Regions from separate parts of the Priestia sp. FSL W8-0001 genome, predicted to be linked through region 1. Evidence: riboswitches for the same ligand, from Rfam matches in the RefSeq annotation. Region 1 holds a riboswitch; the other holds the start of a gene.

Region 1 (9,446 bases):
TTTCTTCCTTAGTATCACCAATTAAGAATGGGAAGCTTCCTTTTTCTTTCCCAAGCTCTACAGACGCACGATATGCTGTTGTTGCAATTGTTTCAAATACTTGATCAACAAGTTCGTTTCCTTTTTCAGAACCGTACTCTGTTTCACAGTAGATAAGCAAATCATGAAGACCCATTACACCAAGACCTACACGACGCTCACCAAGAGCTTGCTTTTGATTTTCTTCTAAGAAGTAAGGCGTTGCATCAATAACGTTATCCTGCATGCGCACACCCGTTTCAACCGTTTGACGAAGTTTTTCAAAGTCTACTGTTTTCTTTTCTTTATCTGCCATTTGCGCTAAATTTACAGCTGCTAAATTACAAACTGAAAACGGTGCAAGTGGTTGTTCTCCACATGGATTTGTTGCCACAACATGCTGACCGTATGCTTGTGCATTTGTCATGTCGTTTGCATTATCAAAGAAGAAGATACCAGGCTCTGCTGAGTACGTTGCGCAAATATTAACTAAGTTCCAAAGCTCTTTTGCACGAATTTTACGATACGTACGAACCTTATTACCTTGTTTTTCCCACTCGCGAACATCTCCTACCTCATGCCAGTTTTCGTTGTAGTGTGCCATTTCTTCTTTCGAATAGCTTTCTACATCTGGGAAGCGAAGCTCGTATTCACCGTCGTTTTCAACTGCATCCATAAACTCTTTTGTTAAACAAACAGAAATGTTTGCTCCTGTTAAAAATTCAGAATTATGAACGCTGTACGTTCCACCAGTTTGTAGCTTTTCTTCAGCATCCGCAATAATTTTCTCGCTGAATCCACCAAGACCTGGAATTTGCTTATAATTGATAATTCCTTGGTACATGTCTTTTTCAGATTCCGTAAGCGGCGTAAATTTCAGCTTATCTTGGGCATGTTTTTTAATCATTTCATCATTTGTGTTTTCAATTAAGAATCGTAAAATGCGTGGATTTTGCATTTTAGAGATAATAAACTCAACAATATCTGGATGCCAATCCGCTAACATAATCATTTGAGCACCGCGACGAGAACCGCCTTGCTCAACAAGGTGCGTAAGTTTCGCAATATCATCTAACCAAGAGACAGATCCTGATGATTTACCGTTTACACCACGCGCTAGTGTGTTGCGTGGACGCAGGGTTGAACCGTTTGTTCCAACTCCTCCGCCTCGGCTCATGATTTCCATGACTTGCTTACGGTGTTCGGAGATTCCTTCGCGAGAATCTTTTACGTACGGCATTACATAGCAGTTAAAGTATGTAACATCCGTTTCAGCTCCCGCTCCGTACAGAACGCGTCCAGCTGGTACAAAGTTCATTTGAACAAGCTCTTGATAGAATTTTTCAAACCATTCGTTTCGCTTCTCTTCCGTTTGTTCAGCGGAAGCTAACCCAGTAGCGTTACGCTTTGCAATTTGCTCATAGAAGATTTCAAGTGGTTTTTCAATTACGTCTAATGAACGAGTAATAAGTCCACTTTCTGCTTCTTCAGGTGCTAACGCTCCACGAAACTCATCTTCAACCTTTACGACTGCCATCTTTTGGTCAAAATTAATGCTTTCCACATAGCCAAGTCCTCGAGCTGGAAACTTAGGGTCTTCCTTTACGGTTAAAACAACAAAGTCTCCTTTTGATAACGTAAGTTTTTCCGTATCTTTAAACGCATAACGGTCTAACATTACGAGTCGAGATACGCCTTTATGAGTAATTTTCATATCTGGTGTAATTGGGTGTACTTGTGGAAAGCGTTCAATATCTTGATTAAGCTTTTCAATATTCATATTTACTTTTTGATTAACTATAACAGTCATTCTGACAACTCCCTTACCAATCGTGCTCTATTTTACCAATCATTTACCTTATTTTGGAAAAAAGCAAAATTTCAACTATCAATAACTTACCACACGGATTGGACAAATTCAACATGTAGTATTCAATCAAAACCCAAACACCTACATATAGATAGATGTCAAGAAAAATATTTTTTTTACATTAAAAAAAGTATTTGACTTTTACATCAATTACTTTCTTCAGCTAGATAAAATACTTAGGGGCACAGCTTAAATAGTGTGCTCCTAAGCAATCGTTATCTTCTAAAATTCCATTCAACAGAAGCATATTTCTTTTGTGCTAATTCTTCTACGTAACGCTCTTCTTGTTCTGTTAATTCATAAGGTTCTAAGTCAATATCTAAAGCGCTAGCAAAGCCTTTATAAAATGCTTCCTTCGCTTCTTCCATTTGGATTTTACGGCCTGCAATAGCATTGATTGCAACAGCTTTTGAACGAAACGCACGCTGCATTCGCTCTTTCACACGATCATTTGGATAATTAAATACGCTAAATAATTTATCTTCGTCAATCTCTAATAAAATAGAACCATGCTGTAAAATTACACCTTTTTGACGCGTTTGTGCACTTCCAGCAATTTTACGCCCTTCTACCACAAGCTCATACCATGAAGGTGCATCAAAACAAACAGATGAACGTGGATTTTTCAAACTATTTTTTTCTTCTTCTGTGCGAGGGATTGCAAAATATGCTTCCAGACCCAGCGAACGAAATCCCTCTAATAACCCTTCTGAAATGACACGATACGCCTCTGTCACCGTCTTAGGCATGTTTGGATAGTCTTCCGATACAATGACGCTGTAAGTAAGCTCCTCGTCGTGCAAAACGCCTCGTCCCCCTGTTGGTCGACGCACAAATCCTAATCCTAATTTATCTACCTGTTCAAAATTGATTTCTTTTTCAGCTTTTTGAAAGTAACCAATTGATAATGTTGGAGGATTCCAACCGTAAAATCGAATCGTTGGTGGTATTTGACCAGTGCTATGCCACTCTAAAAGCGCTTCATCAAGTGCCATATTGTAATATGGCGAACGTTCTTTTGAATCAATGAATCTCCATTTTTGCTTCATTTTTCTCATCCCTAACTAGTATAGTAGACATTTACGTATGTAATAAACTTAATCCGTTTTTTAGTCTACCAAAAGATAAGCAGAAGGAAAAGAAAAGTGAAGCAGTAATTTTTTACTTTTCTTTCGTAAAAACTATCATGACTTCAAGAAGAATCCCTTTACTTCTAATTTCATTCACTTATATAATAAGACTATGTATTTTGTCGAAGAAAGGAAGAAACAACATGTGGGCACTAATCATTGTACTTGCGGCAATTATTATTTATTCTGTCGTAATGTTTTTTTACCAACGTCGCATTATGAAAACGTTAACGGAAGAAGAATTCCGCAGCGGTTATCGTAAAGCACAGCTAGTTGATATTCGCGAACCAAATGAATTTGAAAACGGACATATTTTAGGAGCAAGAAATATTCCTCTTTCACAGTTCCGTATGCGTATAAAGGAGTTCCGTACTGATCAACCCGTTTATATTTACTGCCAAAGTGGCATGCGAACTGGTCGTGCTGCTCAGCTCTTGCGCAAGCATGGTGTGAAAGAGATTCATGACCTAAAAGGCGGATTCAAAGCTTGGAACGGCAAAATTAAAACAAAAAAATAAACCACAAAAACAGCCCCTTCTTAGATGAAGGGGCTGTTTGTTTTTTAACTTTCTTTTTGATAGCGGAGTACAGGCTTTCTTGCTGCAAGCGTTTCATCCAATCGCTTCACAACCGTCGTATGAGGTGCTTCTTGAACGATTTCCGGATTTTCTTCCACTTCTTTTGCAATTTGAATCATTGCATCAATAAACGCATCAAGCGTCTCTTTTGATTCCGTTTCAGTTGGTTCAATCATCATGCACTCTTCGACAATAAGAGGGAAGTAAATTGTCGGTGGATGATACCCAAAATCAAGCAGTCGCTTCGCAATATCCAGCGTGCGAACACCGAGTTTCTTTTGCCGCTTCCCTGATAAAACAAATTCATGCTTACAATGACGATCAAACGGTAAATCATAATGCTCTGACAATCGTCTCATCATGTAGTTTGCGTTTAATACCGCATTTTCCGTTACCGCTTTTAAACCATCTGGACCCATAGAGCGGATGTACGTATAAGCACGTACGTTAATACCAAAGTTGCCGTAAAACGGTTTAACTCGGCCAATGGACTGTGGGCGATTGTAGTCGAAAGTAAAGCCGCTTTCCGTTTTGACTAGTACCGGTTTTGGTAAAAATGGAATTAAATCTGCTTTTACACCAACTGGACCAGAACCTGGACCACCACCACCGTGTGGACCTGTGAATGTTTTATGAAGGTTTAAATGTACAACGTCAAAGCCCATATCACCTGGTCGTGCTTTGCTTAATACAGCATTTAAGTTCGCTCCGTCATAATAAAGCTTACCACCAGCTGCATGAACGATTTCTGCCATTTCCAAAATATCTTCTTCAAAAAGACCTAACGTATTTGGGTTTGTTAACATAAGAGCTGCTGTTTCTTCGTTTACTACTTTACGAAGATCATCTAAGTCTACCAAACCATGCTCATTAGATTTTACAGTAACTGTTTCAAATCCAGCTACTGTTGCCGAGGCTGGATTTGTACCATGAGCTGAATCAGGAACGATTACTTTCGTACGCTTCGTATCACCGTTTGCTTCATGATAGGCACGAATCATCATTAACCCCGTCCACTCACCATGAGCACCTGCTGCTGGCTGAAGCGTAACTTCATCCATGCCTGTAATCTCTGTTAAGTGCTCCTGCAAATCATACATGAGCTCAAGAGCACCTTGAACCGTTTCTTCATCCTGAAGTGGATGAATATTAGCGAAGCCTGGAATACGGGCTGTATATTCATTAATTTTTGGATTATATTTCATTGTACAAGAACCAAGCGGATAAAAGCCAGAGTCTACTCCATGGTTACGTTTTGAAAGAGCAGTATAGTGACGCATAATGTCTAGCTCAGACACTTCTGGAAGTTCTGGTGCTTCGGTACGTACATATTCTGCTGGCAACACTTCCGTACTGGTTACTTCCGGCACGTCTAGTTCTGGTAATGAATAGCCAACGCGTCCTTCTTTACTCATTTCAAAAATAAGCGATTGATGTTGATTATGCATAAAGATCCCCCAATTCCTTCACAAGTTGGTCGATTTCTTCTTTTGTACGGAGTTCAGTAAAAGCAAGTAGCATGTGATCCTTAAGCTCATGATAGTCTCGGCCTAAATCATAGCCACCAATGATATGCTTCGCTAATAACTTTTGATTTACTTCCTTACTGGGTTGAGGTAGTTTTACAACCAACTCATTGAAAAATGCCCCATTAAAAACAACATCTACTTCGCTTGCTTTTAATGCGTTATATGCATAATGCGTTTTTGATAAATTTTGCGTAGCCATTTCCTTTACCCCTTGCTTTCCTAAGGCAGTCATCGCTACTGAAGCTGCAAGTGCATTTAACGCTTGATTTGAACAAATGTTTGAAGTTGCTTTATCACGGCGAATATGTTGCTCACGTGCTTGAAGCGTTAAGACAAAGCCGCGCTTACCATTTTCATCAATCGTTTGACCAACTAAGCGTCCCGGAATTTTACGCATTAACTTTGTCGTTGTAGCAAAGTAGCCGCAGTGAGGACCACCGAACTGTGTTGGAATACCAAAAGGTTGTGCATCTCCTACAACAATATCAGCACCAAACTGACCTGGAGGAGTTAACAATCCAAGAGATAGTGGATTGCTTGATACAACAAACATTCCTTTTCCTTGATGAGCAATGGCTTCAATTTCTCTTAAAGGTTCTACTTGACCAAAGAAGTTTGGATACTGAACGATGACAGCCGCTACATCATCATCCATGCGCTCCTTCAGCACCGTCAGATCCGTTACGCCGTCTTTGCTTGGTACTTCTACTACTTCAATGTACTGACCTGCTGCGTACGTTTCTAACACAGCTCGTGATTCAGGGTGAACTGTTTCTGAAACTAACACTTTTTTCTTTCTCGTTTGACCTGCACTTAACATGGCTGCCTCAGCAAGTGCTGTACCACCATCGTACATGGATGAATTGGCAACATCCATTCCTGTTAGCTCACAAATCATCGTTTGAAATTCAAAGATAGCCTGCAGCTCTCCTTGCGAAATTTCAGGCTGATATGGTGTATAAGCTGTGTAAAACTCTGAACGCGAAATAACGTGATCAACAATAATTGGCATATAGTGATCATAAACACCTGCTCCTAAAAATGAAGCGTATTCCTTTACGTTCTTATTTTTAGTAGCTAAGTTTGTTAACTCTTTTACTAGCTCAGATTCTGATGCCGCTTTTTTTATATTGTATTCCCCTTGGAAACGAACGCTTTCTGGGATATCTGAAAACAACTCATCCACTGAAGACACGCCAATTGCCTTTAACATTTGCTGCTGATCTTCTGATGTCATTGGTAAATAACGATGTACCATTCTTTTGTCCCCTCTCTTTAATTACCCAACATTATTTTGAACGCTTATAAAAAGGTGTCTTCACGACTTTTGCTTTTAAACGTCTTTTTCGCACTTGCACATACACTTCTGTACCTAGCTCAGCATGTTTAGCATCGATAAGTGCAAGACCAATGTTTTTATTTAAAGTTGGCGATTGTGTGCCTGTTGTAACAAAGCCAATCTCTTCTTCCTCACTAAACACTTCATATCCATGTCGTGGAATTCCTTTATCAATCATTTCAAGCCCAACAAGCTTGCGGTTTGGTCCTTCTTCACGCTGACGCTTTAATACCTCTTTGCCGATAAAATCTTCTTTATCCGTTTTCACTGCGAATCCGATACGTGCTTCAATTGGCGTAATATCTTTTGAAAGCTCTTGACCATATAAAGCTAAAGTTGCTTCAAAACGAAGCGTATCTCGTGCTCCTAATCCACATGGAACTACCTCTTCATTTTTTAAAAGCTCAGTCCAAAGCGTTACTACATCTGATGCAGAACAGTACAGTTCAAAACCATCCTCGCCTGTATAGCCTGTACGTGAAACAAGCGCTCTCACACCTGCTACTTCTACATCATCTTTAAATGTAAATGGTTTCAAGTCAGATAATGATTCATATGTTAATTTCTGCAAAACACCTTGTGCTGCTGGACCTTGCAAAGCTAGTAAAGCAAACTCACTTGAACGATTTACAAGCTCAATATCCTCTGGCTTATGCTGCTGTAGCCATTCGAAGTCTTTTTCAATATTTGCTGCGTTTACAACAAGCAGGTAGTCATCTTCTCCTTTTTGATAAACAAGGAGATCATCCACTGTGCCCCCATCTTCATAGCACATTGCGGTATATAGTGCTTTACCTGGACGTAATACTGAAACATCATTCGTCATAACTTTTTGTAAAAACGCCAAGCTATTTGTCCCTTTTACATCAAACTCTCCCATGTGAGAAACATCGAACAGGCCAGCTTTTGTACGAACCGCATGATGTTCTTCTTTAATAGATGAGAATTGAACTGGAAGAGCCCAACCTCCAAAATCAATAATCTTTCCACCGTACTGTTGATAGACATCGTAAAGTGGTGTTTTGTTTAGCTCAGTCATTTAACATCCTCCTCATATAAGGCCATTTGCTTTGGTTTCGGGGAATCATCGTATCTTTTTTACACATAAAAAAGGACAGAGAACTCCCTGCTGTATAGCAGGAAGTCTCTGTCCTTTTCACCTGAAAGTTTACCCGTTAAATAGGTTTGCCTCGTGGGTGGTCTATTCGAAATAGACGCTCTCCAGAGTTGCGTCCAACAAGAGTCTTTTTGCCTGAGAGATTCACATGTTGTTTGCTCCTTCGGCGCCACTTTAAAGCAGTCTCTCCCCTTGTCATCATTCGCCTCTATAAAGTTTGTAATTTTGGGCATACTACTAAGAAACTATTACTTACACACATCAATAACAAAATAGTTCATTTAGTGACAATCTATTTTCTATTTTAAATTTTCTAAAATATATTTTTATCCTACATGATTCTGTTCAGCAGTTCAATAAAAACTTTCAGAAAGGAGCAAAACTAACGATGAACATCAGTATGAAGAAAGATGAAGCATGGGAATCTACTTTTTTAAATAAACTTGAGCAAGACGGCTCTTGGTCTGATTGGGAAATGTATAAATTAGCATATGAAATCGAGGAGCAAACGTTAATTACTGAATTTGAAGGTCTGCAAGCACCTCGCCATTTAACAGACCTAACCCCGCATCCACACCAGTTAGAAGTAGCTAAAAAAGTGGTAGAAGAAATGAATGGAAAAGCGATTTTAGCTGACGAAGTGGGGCTTGGAAAGACAATTGAAGCAGGACTCATTTTAAAAGAATATATGATTCGTGGTCTTGTGAAAAAAGCCCTTATTCTTGTACCAGCATCACTTGTATCCCAATGGGCAATGGAACTTAACCATAAATTTTTTATTCCTGCTGTTCCACAAAAGAAAACATACGTGTGGGAGCAATGCGACGTAGTAGTATCATCCATTGATACAGCCAAGCGCTCTCCTCATCGCGAAATTGTATTAGAACAAGATTATGACCTTATCATCATCGATGAAGCTCATAAACTAAAAAATAATAAAACAAAAAACTATGAGTTTGTTCAAAGCTTAAAGAAAAAGTTCTGCTTATTATTAACAGCGACACCAATTCAAAATCGAGTAGAAGAGATTTTCAACTTAGTTTCGTTATTAAAACCAGGCCACCTAGGAAACAAAGATTATTTTGCTGATTTATTTTCTGCTAAGAAACGTTCTGTTCAAAATGATGAGTATTTAAAGGAACTCGTTAACAAAGTGATGATTCGAAACCGCAGGCAAGACACAGGTATTGAATGGACAAAACGAATTGTTCAAACCGTTCCTGTTGAGTTTTCATCTGAAGAACGAGAGTTGTATGATCAAATCACTTCATTTAAGCAACATTCAAATTTACCCAGCAGTTCCTTTGCAATTTTAACATTGCAGCGCGAAGCTTGTAGCAGTCGCGAAGCAGTATTTATGACCTTAAAAAGCATGCTTGAACGCCAAGAGGACGAAAACAGTGAAAAAGCTACTCAGATACTTAAACCACTCCTTGAAAAAGTACAAACCGTTCCTCAAAATGCGAAAGCAGAAAAGGTAATTGAATTAATTCAACAGATTAATGATAAAGTCATCATTTTTACGGAATATCGAGCAACTCAGCTTTATTTACAGTGGTATTTAAAACAACACGGTATTACATCTGTTCCGTTTAGGGGTGGATTTAAGCGTGGAAAAAAAGACTGGATGAAACAGCTTTTTGAAAGCCATGCTCAAGTTTTTATCGCAACGGAAGCTGGAGGTGAAGGAATTAACCTTCAATTCTGTCACCATATCATTAACTACGACCTACCTTGGAACCCAATGAGATTAGAGCAACGAATTGGACGCGTTCATAGACTGGGTCAACAGCATGATGTGCACATTTATAATCTAGCAATTGAGAATACAGTCGAAGAACATATTTTAAAGCTACTTTATGAAA
Region 2 (9,446 bases), 1.5 Mb from region 1:
AATGGAGCGTAGGGCACTCGACTCCTGCGGGAAAGAGAGGGAAAACGGAGATTCCGCAGCATAGCGAGGAAGCTCAGGTTCCTCCCCGCGGAAAGCGAGTGGCCGTAGCGCAATAAAACGAACATGTTGTGACAATGTAAGGAGGTGAGAAAAGGGAGTGTTCGTCTTGTTGAAAATTTGTTTTGGTATGTCCTACTCTCTTTTTGTATACAAATTAGAAAAAATATGAAAAAATACATATTATTGAAACTTTTTGGGCAGCTCAAGCGTTTAAGAAGAAAGAATACATGAATTGAGAGGATATACATATGGAAATTACACATTTACAGGGGAAGCTACCTTCCGAAGCAAAAACCGCAATGAGAATTCAAGCATTATTGCCACATATATTGTGGTTAGCAGGAACGATTGGTTATTATGTTCTTGTCTATTTTTTTAATTGGTGGATCTGGATTTTTTGGGTTTCTGGAGCTCTGCTAATCGTTAGCTTTATTGTTTATGTTGTCATCGCTCCGAGCATTTACATGAAAGTGTATTCGTATCAACTAACAGAGACGCATATCGAAGTACAAAAAGGTTTGTTTATCTGGAATCATACAAAAGTGCCGATTGTGAAGGTTCAACATGTGGAAACATCAACGGGGCCAATTTTGCGTAAATACGGTCTGGCTTCAATTAATGTTGTAACAGCTGCAGGATTTCTTGAATTTCCGGCACTACAATCAGAAGACGCAAATAATTTACGCGAAACAATCGCAAAGATGGCAGAGGTGAAGGACGAATATGAATAAAAAGCTGCACCCACTTGCCGTTATTGTTCAAGCTGCAAAGTACATAAAAGACAATATTTTACCATTTGCATTTTTAATCATTCTTCAGCGAGATAAAGTACTGACATACTGGTGGGTTGGTTTAATTATTATAGGTATCAGCTTGTTTTTTGCATTTGTTAAATGGCAAACATTTCGCTACGAAGTTACAGAAAAAGAAATTCGAATTAAAAAAGGAGTCTTTAAAAAAGAAAATAGTTTTATCCAACGAACGCGTATTCAATCGATTCAAATTGATCAGCCTTTTCTGTTTCGCCTAGTTAAACTGGCACGGCTTCGTATTGAAACAGCAGGTGGAACAGGAATGGGTGCAGAAGTCGATTTACCAGGTGTTTTAATGAAAGACGCCCATGAGTTAAAAACAATGCTGCAAGCAGGGGAGTCTTTTTCAGTAGAAGAGAGTCCTGAAAGAAAACAAATCATTAAAACATTAAAGGTGCCCACCAGTCGCTTAGTGATTGCTGCTGCGCTATCGGCGAACTTTGGCTATATCTTTGCTGGACTGGGTGTACTATACGAATACGTGGATGACTTAATCAACCCGTGGATTCAAGATGCTTATGAACAGATTGTTACGCAGTCTATATTAGCTATTATCATATTAGTATTTTTTATTTTATGCATAGCATATATACTTTCTATTATCTTGTACGTAATCCGCTTTGGTAATTTTATGGTGGAGCGCTATGAAAAGCACCTTCAAGTTCAATACGGGCTATTAAACAAAAGCTCGCTTACGATTCCTTTTGAAAAAATTAAGGCGGTTACAGTTGAAGAAGGTTTGCTTCAGCGTTTATTTGGTTGGGGAGCCATTTCGTTAAAAGTCGTAACTTCTGATTTAGAGCAAAAAGTGTATTTACACCCATTTTTAAAACAAAAGGAAATAACGGAGGTTTTTTCAGAGTATCTTCCTACTTATCGTTACCTTGAGTTTAAGCCAAACGTAGTGCGCAATTATGTATGGTATAAGCTATCATATGTCTTCATTACAGCTTGCATTGCAGCAGTAGCAATCAGCTTTTGGAAAGTTCAGCTTGTGTGGGGAGTGGTTGTCATTTTGTTAGCTACTTCGTTGTTAACATGGTTTGGATATCACCAAGGAGGCGTAGCGATGACCCATGAATTTTTAAGTATTCGATCGCAGTTTATTACTCGAAAAACAACGGTTATGCAGCGCAGAAAGATTCAGGATGTAAAGGTGAAAGCAAGCAGCAGGTTTTGGGAAAAAGGATGTCGTCATCTTATTGTATCAACAATGGGTCTTGGTTCTTCCTACGGAGTTGGCTATTTACCGGAGCGCATATGGAAGCCGATCTTTGATAAAGCTACACATTGGGATGTAAAGAAAGAGTGAGTTATGATTAACATAACCTGTCCACTGTGTGGAAAAAAGAATGGATGTCAGCATGTTTTAAAAGAAGAAGAGTTTACTTGCTGGTGCGCAGAAGAAGAGTTTCCAGATGCGTTAAAAGCAAAATCTAGTCATTCTTGCATTTGCAAATCTTGTCTGCAAGTGTATAAAGAGAGTCAGCGTGAAGAGTAATGATTACGCTGACTCTTTTTACTTAATTAATCAATGCTTGTAGGGGAGCAGGAATTCGTCCACCGCGATTTACTAATCGCTCAGAGCTATAAGGGTTAACACCCATGACTGGAGCTCGTCCTAGAAGACCACCGAATTCTACCATTTCACCTTCACTTTTACCGGGAACAGGGATAACGCGTACTGCGGTTGTTTTTTTGTTAATCATTCCAATTGCCGCTTCATCAGCAATCATTCCTGAAAGCGTAGCAGGACTAACATCTCCTGTTAAAGCAATCATATCTAAACCAACAGAACATACGCAGGTCATCGCTTCAAGTTTTGATAGATTTAGAGAACCGTCGGTAATACCTTTAATCATCCCGTTATCTTCACTGACCGGAATAAAAGCCCCACTTAGACCACCAACGTAAGAGCTAGCCATTGCGCCTCCTTTTTTCACAGCATCGTTCATAAGTGCTAACGCAGCAATTGTACCATGAGTACCCACACGTTCTAACCCAATTTCTTCTAAAATTTCAGCAACGCTGTCGTTAATAGCATTAGTAGGAGCCAGTGATAAATCCATGATGCCAAAGGGAACGTTTAGTCGTTCAGCCACTACGCGTCCAATTAACTCACCAGCGCGCGTAATTTTAAATACCGTCTTTTTAATTACTTCAGATACCTCACCTAAATCAGCATTAGGATGACGTTTTAGTGCATTTAAAACAACACCAGGGCCACTAACACCTACGTTTAAGACCACTTCACCTTCACCTGAGCCGTGAAAAGCCCCGGCCATAAATGGATTATCTTCAACAGGGTTACAGAACACAACCAGCTTGGCGCAAGCAATGCCATCACGATCTTTTGTACGGTTAGCCGCTTCTTTAATAATAACGCCGAGCTGTTTTACAGCATCCATATTAATACCGGTACGAGTGGTGGCTACTGAGATTGAAGAACAAACGCGTTCTGTTACGCTAAGAGCTTCAGGTAACGCGTCTAGCAACGTTTGATCACTCTTTGAAATTCCTTTATGAATAAGAGCTGAGAAGCCTCCGATAAAATCGACACCAACCTGTTGTGCAGCACGGTCTAATGTTTTAGCGAGCGTGATTGTTTGTTCAACCGTTGCATGACCTAAAATCTCTGCGATAGGAGTAATTGAAATACGCTTATTTACAATTGGAATTCCATATTCTTTTTCAACCTGTTCAGCAGTTTCTTTTAATTCACCTGCATATGAAACAATTTTGTTGTAGACATTTTGATTCATTGTTTCAAAGTTAGAATCAGCACAGTCTCTTAAACTGATACCCATTGTTACTGTACGGATATCGAGGTTCTCCATTTGAACCATTCGGATGGTTTCCATCATTTCTGTTAAAGCAATACTCATATTTATTCCTCCTTTTATACGCGATGCATAGCTTGAAACGTTTCTTCAAGCTGCACGTGAATTTTTAAACCAAGCTCTTCGCTAACGTTATTTAAAGAATGTTGTAGCGAGTTTAGTTCAATAGCTGATACATCGACAATCATCATCATCGTAAAGAAATCTTGTAATATTGTCTGACTAATATCGAGGATGTTAACACCTTGATTTGATAAGACAGTTGTGACGCTTGAAATAATCCCTACTTGATCTTGTCCAATTACGCTAACCACAGCGCGCTTTTGTTGCATAATAATCACCTCAAAAATAATATAGAAAATAAAAAAAGAGATTGGAAGAATCCAATCTCGAATAGGTCATCGAATAACATACGTATGTATCGTTACTCTTCTGTCCTTTTGCCTGAGATTGTGAATCCTTCGGCGCCGCCTAAGCGGTCTCTCCAGAAGCTGCTCCTGTTGTAGTGTTATCCACAACAATCATTGCTTGGGGAATATTCAATTTAACATTGGCTCAAAAACCAATAGAAAAATCATATCAACAAAAGAAAAGATAGTCAATGTTTTTTGAACATTTCTATTGTTTCATCATGTTTACTTAGAATGGGAGAGTGTTTTGTGCTATATCACACTTAAAAATAGAGCAATGGAAGCAAAAGGTGAGAGGAGAGGTAGGAGCTAAGGCTTTTCATCAATAGTTCAGCAAAGGGAAAAGGGTACAATTGTTATAAATAGAAAAAAAGGAAAGAGCCTATCAGTCGCTTTCCTGTGATAATTTTTATTACTCGTCTTTTCCAGAAGGGCGAGTTGTTTGGGAGGCAAGCGTGTCCCAAAAGCTTGTATCTGCATTTTCTATTGAGCCATCTGAAATAGCTCTTACAGTTGAGTCTAAAGTAGTGATTGTTTGTTTAATGTGCCATTAGTTAAAAAAGGCATGAGCTTAAAATACTGTATTTTGAGAATATTTAAAGTAGAATGTAAACAAATTATTGTAACTGTACAAATAAGTGAAAGTTAAGACGAGGAGAAAGAGGGAGAGGGCGGATATCGCAGTGGATGGCTAGTTACTGATTATCATGAGATGTGTAATAAAAAATTAGGTATTATAAGAATACTATGCTATACTAAGTTTACCATTTTCTTTACCAGTTACTATCTGTGTTTTGATGTTCCCTATTCATTCGTGAGTAGGGTTTTTATTATGTCCAAATTTCAATGTAAATTAAAAACAGACTCTACAAGTAGAGTCTGTACATAGATGTCCGTATTAATTACGCTTTTTGAACGTTAGTAGCTTGAGGTCCACGTTGACCTTGCTCTACTTCAAAAGTTACAGCTTGACCTTCATCTAAAGATTTGAAACCTTCGCTTTGGATTGCTGAGAAATGTACGAATACATCGTCTCCGTTTTCGCGCTCGATGAATCCAAAACCTTTTTCTGCGTTAAACCATTTTACTTTACCTTGTTCCATTGTTGTTGCCTCCTCGTGTGCTTTGCACACATTGTGTTACTATTCTTGCTCAAATCTTCAGACGAAAGTTGTTAACTTGTCAATCCTTACCGAACAAAAATAATTCTTCTTAAGAATAACAGAAACAGTTCAGTATTGCAAGTAAAGTAAAAAATAGATGCGTCCGTTTATTATTTTTGGCTCATTCTTCCCAGCGCTTACTGCTGATTTTCTCAATAATCCCGTGCAAATCCCCAGGCTTATGAAACTCAATCGGAGACGCGCCTTTTTCAAACAAAATCGATTCTGCTTCAATTAACGCCACGTAGCGTCCGTTCACTTTCGCTAAGTGAATATTTTCCCCGAAATCCGCTAACAGTCCTTTAATCTCCGTTTCGCCAAGCTTCATTTTAAGCTCGGCATCAGGCGTATGCTCGACGATATGAGCAGCAGCTTCCATAACTTGATGGGTATCCAAACGTTCTTGAAGCTCACGCTTTTCACTTGTTGCCCACAGTTCCATGTCCGACTCAAACTGTTCAAGTTCTACGCTTTCTGCTTCAAACGTTTCGCTGACGTGTTCACGCACCATATCCATCACTTGTGTTTTCATAATCTCAGGCATCGGCTCGTTGTAGTCAATAAATTTCAAGAAGTCTTCAAAGTAACGAGCGTGAGACGCTTGGTGGATGACAAGTTCGCTTTCTTCGACCATGCCTTCTTCAGGCATGTATGGGTATTGAATAGACTTCATGTTCTTGGTTGTAATGGCCATTTCGACATGGCGAATGAGCGTTGATTCATCGGTGATTGAGGCAACTTTGGGCTCAAAATCACATTTTAAAATAAATACAAACGCCTGATCGAAATATTTGCGCGGTACAGCGGATATAACTAAAAAAGCACCGCCTCGTACAGCTGCGGTATCTAAATATGCGTGAATAAACTGTTCGCTATTTTCCTCAAATTCCTCCTTTGCCGTTGCAAAGCGCGTGCGATGAAATAAATTATAGTTAGGATTAGAATCTAATGCGTGCCCAGGTTCCGTGACAAAGTAACCAAGCTTTGTAGGAACTTGTTCAGCTTTTGGATGGCGTTCAACCTTACGTTTAACAATTTTTTTAAACTCACCGTCTAAGAAGTCTTTAATTGAGCTTTCTTCGTATTCTTCTGTATTCAGCGTTTGAAAATGCTTGTAGCGTTTGTCTGCTTGCTCGTCTTTACCATCTACTTGGATGACGTAAAATGATAAGAAATTAATTTTAAAGTCCATAGATTCACCTTGTTTCATTAAGAGTTCATCATTTCAGTATAGTAGAAAAAAGAAAAAAGCGTCAATGATAAATAAAGTATCGAAAGGGTTGAAAAATCTAAACTTTCTAAAATTTACAAAAAATAGTATAATAGATAACGAGAGTCTAGTAAAACAAAGGAGGGAATTGTATGACTGTAGAATTACATACGAATGAAGCACCTACTCGGCTGAGGAGTCGACTTTCAAAAGTAGGTCCGGGATTGATTACGGCTGCAACGGGTGTAGGAGCAGGGGATTTAGTAGCCGCATTAGTAGCGGGGGCGACGCTTGGGATGACGTTCGCATGGGCTATTGTAGTAGGGGCCATTTTAAAGTACTACTTAAATGAAGGCGTAGGAAGATGGCAATTGTCAACTGGACAAACTATTTTAGAAGGCTGGAATTCAATGGGGAAATGGGCTACCAGCTATTTTGGAGTGTATTCAGTCCTTTGGGGGTTTGTATTTGGAGCTGCTGTTTCATCATCATGTGCCTTAGCCATGCATGCGTTATTTCCTCAGCTCCCGCTTTGGGCTTGGGCTATTATTCATGCACTTATTGGTTTTTTATTAGTTTGGAATGGGAGATATGCATTGGTTGAAAAGCTAATGACTGTTTTTGTTGGCATCATGTTTGTTACGGTTGTAGGCACTGCCATATTACTATCTCCAAATTTAACAGCACTTGCTGGAGGCATGGTACCAAAAGTACCTGAAGGATCGCTGATGAACGCTCTAGCTTTAATTGGAGGAGTAGGTGGTTCTATTACAATGGCTTCTTACGGATACTGGATTCGTGAAAAAGGCTGGAACCATCGTTCGTGGATTTCAATTATGCGCCTTGATTCAGCTGTTGCTTATATTGTAACCGCTATCTTTACGCTGTCTCTTCTCGTAGTAGGAGCGGAGTTTTTATTTGGGACAGGCATAACGTTGAGTGGTGAACAAGGTCTTATTCAGTTATCGAGTATGCTAGGCGAGCGCTTTAATGAACCGATGCGCTGGCTGTTTTTAATCGGTTTTTGGGCAGCTTCCTTTACGTCATTGTTAGGGGTATGGAACGGTGTACCATATCTATTTGCTGATTTTGTTCGCATTATGAAAAAAGAGGCGAAAAATCCAGGGGTCGTCGTGGAGAAAACCAAACCATACCGTGCGTATTTAATCTGGTTAACATTTCCTTCCATGCTTTTATTGTTTATTGGAAAGCCTGTTGGCCTTATTATGGCATACGGGGCGTTAGGAGCGTTATTTATGCCATTTTTAGCTCTGTCGCTACTTTGGCTTTTAAATTCAAAGCGAGTAGAAAAACAGTATCGTAATCCGTTATGGAATAACATCATGCTAGCTGTCTGTATTTTATTGTTTATTGTCTTAATGGTAAACGAACTACTTAATATTTTTTAAGCATATATAAAATAGAACAGTATAAATGAAGAGTTTCTTCATTTATACTGTTCTAACATAGCGAAAAAGGATTTAACAAACTCATAAAAAATTTGATCAGAAGGTGCTAAATTTCGGTTTCTTGGAATAATCATTCCGACTGTTCGTTTTACTTCAGGTGTGTGAATAGGAATCTTTGTTGTAAACCTGGGCGTTGTTTCAGAAACGGTGCTTTCAGGTAAAAGTGTAATTCCCATACCTGCAGAGACTAGCCCTTTAATTGCGTCTAAATCTTCACCTTCAGATGAGATATTTGGCATAAACCCAGCTTGCTTACAAGCATCTACGGCAATCTTACGAAGCACAAATCCATTTGGGAATAAAACGAAATCTTCGTTACGTAAATCGCGGAGGCGTAAATTTTCCTGTGTTGCTAAAGGATGACTTGAAGGAACAAGTGCCAGTATCTTTTCTGTAAATAAAATGTGCCCTTCAATATCTTCATCGTCTACTGGTACAGGGCCTAAAAACGCAATATTAATATCCCGCTTCTTAACGGATTCAATTAGAAATTTATAAGACCCTTGTCTTAAATGAAAAGCGACGTTTGGGTGATTCTCTTTAAACGCAGATATAATCGTAGGCAATAGATGACTTGATAGACTGGTAGGAAATCCAATTTTAATCGTTCCTCGCTCAGGATCTAAATATTCATCCACTTGTTCCTTTGCGTAATCAATTGCTTTCATGGCCGTTTCTGTATGTTCTAGAAACAGCTTTCCAATCGACGTTAACTTTACATTTCTTCCTTCTCTTTGAAATAACTCCACGCCCAGTTCATCTTCTAAGTTGGCAATTTGTCGACTGATAGCAGACTGCGCAACATGTAAATGTTCAGCTGCTTCAGATACGTGCTCACGTCTGGCAACTTCCATAAAATAGCGTAATTGTCTAAGTTCCATCGGCTTACTCCTTTTCTATATATCAAAATGAGATTGGTTTCATCTAAATTATATATTGTTTATATTAATTTGAAAACTTAAAATATAAACAAGTGGTCTTAATAAATAGATAAAGAAAACGAACGGGGGAGAAAAATATGACATACAATCAAATGCCGAAAGCTCAAGGTCTCTACCGTCCTGAGTTTGAGCACGATGCATGCGGAATCGGATTATATGCACACTTAAAAGGAGTGGCATCGCACGACATCGTAAAAAAAGGACTAAATATGCTTTGTCAACTCGATCATCGCGGTGGTCAAGGAAGTGATCCGCTAACGGGTGATGGAGCGGGACTAATGGTTCAAATTCCACATGACTTTTTCACAAAAGCATGTACTGATTTTTCATTACCTCAAAAAGGTCGCTACGGTGTAGGTATGATCTTTTTCTCAAATAATGAGCAAGAACAAAAAGAAATTGAAGGGTATATCAATGCTTTAATTGAACAAGAAGGACAAACGCTTGTAGGCTGGAGAACTGTACCAACAAATGTCGGAAAAATCGGAAAAGTAGCAAAGGAAAGCTGTCCGCACGTGCGCCAAGTATTTATTGGTGCAGA

The links. Region 1 has a riboswitch for glycine ahead of gcvT (glycine cleavage system aminomethyltransferase GcvT). Riboswitches for the same ligand answer to the same signal wherever they lie in the genome.
Region 2: another riboswitch for glycine. It lies ahead of MKZ18_RS08730 (ACT domain-containing protein); the one in region 1 lies ahead of gcvT (glycine cleavage system aminomethyltransferase GcvT).

What each region holds. Positions count from the first base shown of each region.
Region 1 covers NZ_JBBPAL010000001.1:3,167,255-3,176,700, forward strand. The annotation lists gene MKZ18_RS16760 (vitamin B12-dependent ribonucleotide reductase) at 1-1,828, opposite strand, end outside; gene MKZ18_RS16765 (lipoate--protein ligase family protein) at 2,104-2,937, opposite strand; gene MKZ18_RS16770 (rhodanese-like domain-containing protein) at 3,162-3,536, shown strand; gene gcvPB (aminomethyl-transferring glycine dehydrogenase subunit GcvPB) at 3,581-5,044, opposite strand; gene gcvPA (aminomethyl-transferring glycine dehydrogenase subunit GcvPA) at 5,037-6,383, opposite strand; gene gcvT (glycine cleavage system aminomethyltransferase GcvT) at 6,415-7,503, opposite strand; glycine riboswitch at 7,610-7,691, opposite strand; glycine riboswitch at 7,695-7,783, opposite strand; gene MKZ18_RS16790 (DEAD/DEAH box helicase) at 7,970-9,446, shown strand, end outside.
Region 2 covers NZ_JBBPAL010000001.1:1,652,285-1,661,730, forward strand. The annotation lists gene MKZ18_RS08710 (PH domain-containing protein) at 309-791, shown strand; gene MKZ18_RS08715 (PH domain-containing protein) at 784-2,184, shown strand; gene MKZ18_RS08720 (cysteine-rich CWC family protein) at 2,188-2,373, shown strand; gene MKZ18_RS08725 (PFL family protein) at 2,396-3,757, opposite strand; gene MKZ18_RS08730 (ACT domain-containing protein) at 3,772-4,044, opposite strand; glycine riboswitch at 4,135-4,210, opposite strand; partial or broken gene MKZ18_RS08735 (carboxypeptidase) at 4,535-4,666, opposite strand; gene MKZ18_RS08740 (cold-shock protein) at 5,025-5,225, opposite strand; gene MKZ18_RS08745 (DUF3900 domain-containing protein) at 5,407-6,477, opposite strand; gene MKZ18_RS08750 (Nramp family divalent metal transporter) at 6,648-7,904, shown strand; gene MKZ18_RS08755 (LysR family transcriptional regulator) at 7,943-8,845, opposite strand; gene gltB (glutamate synthase large subunit) at 8,983-9,446, shown strand, end outside.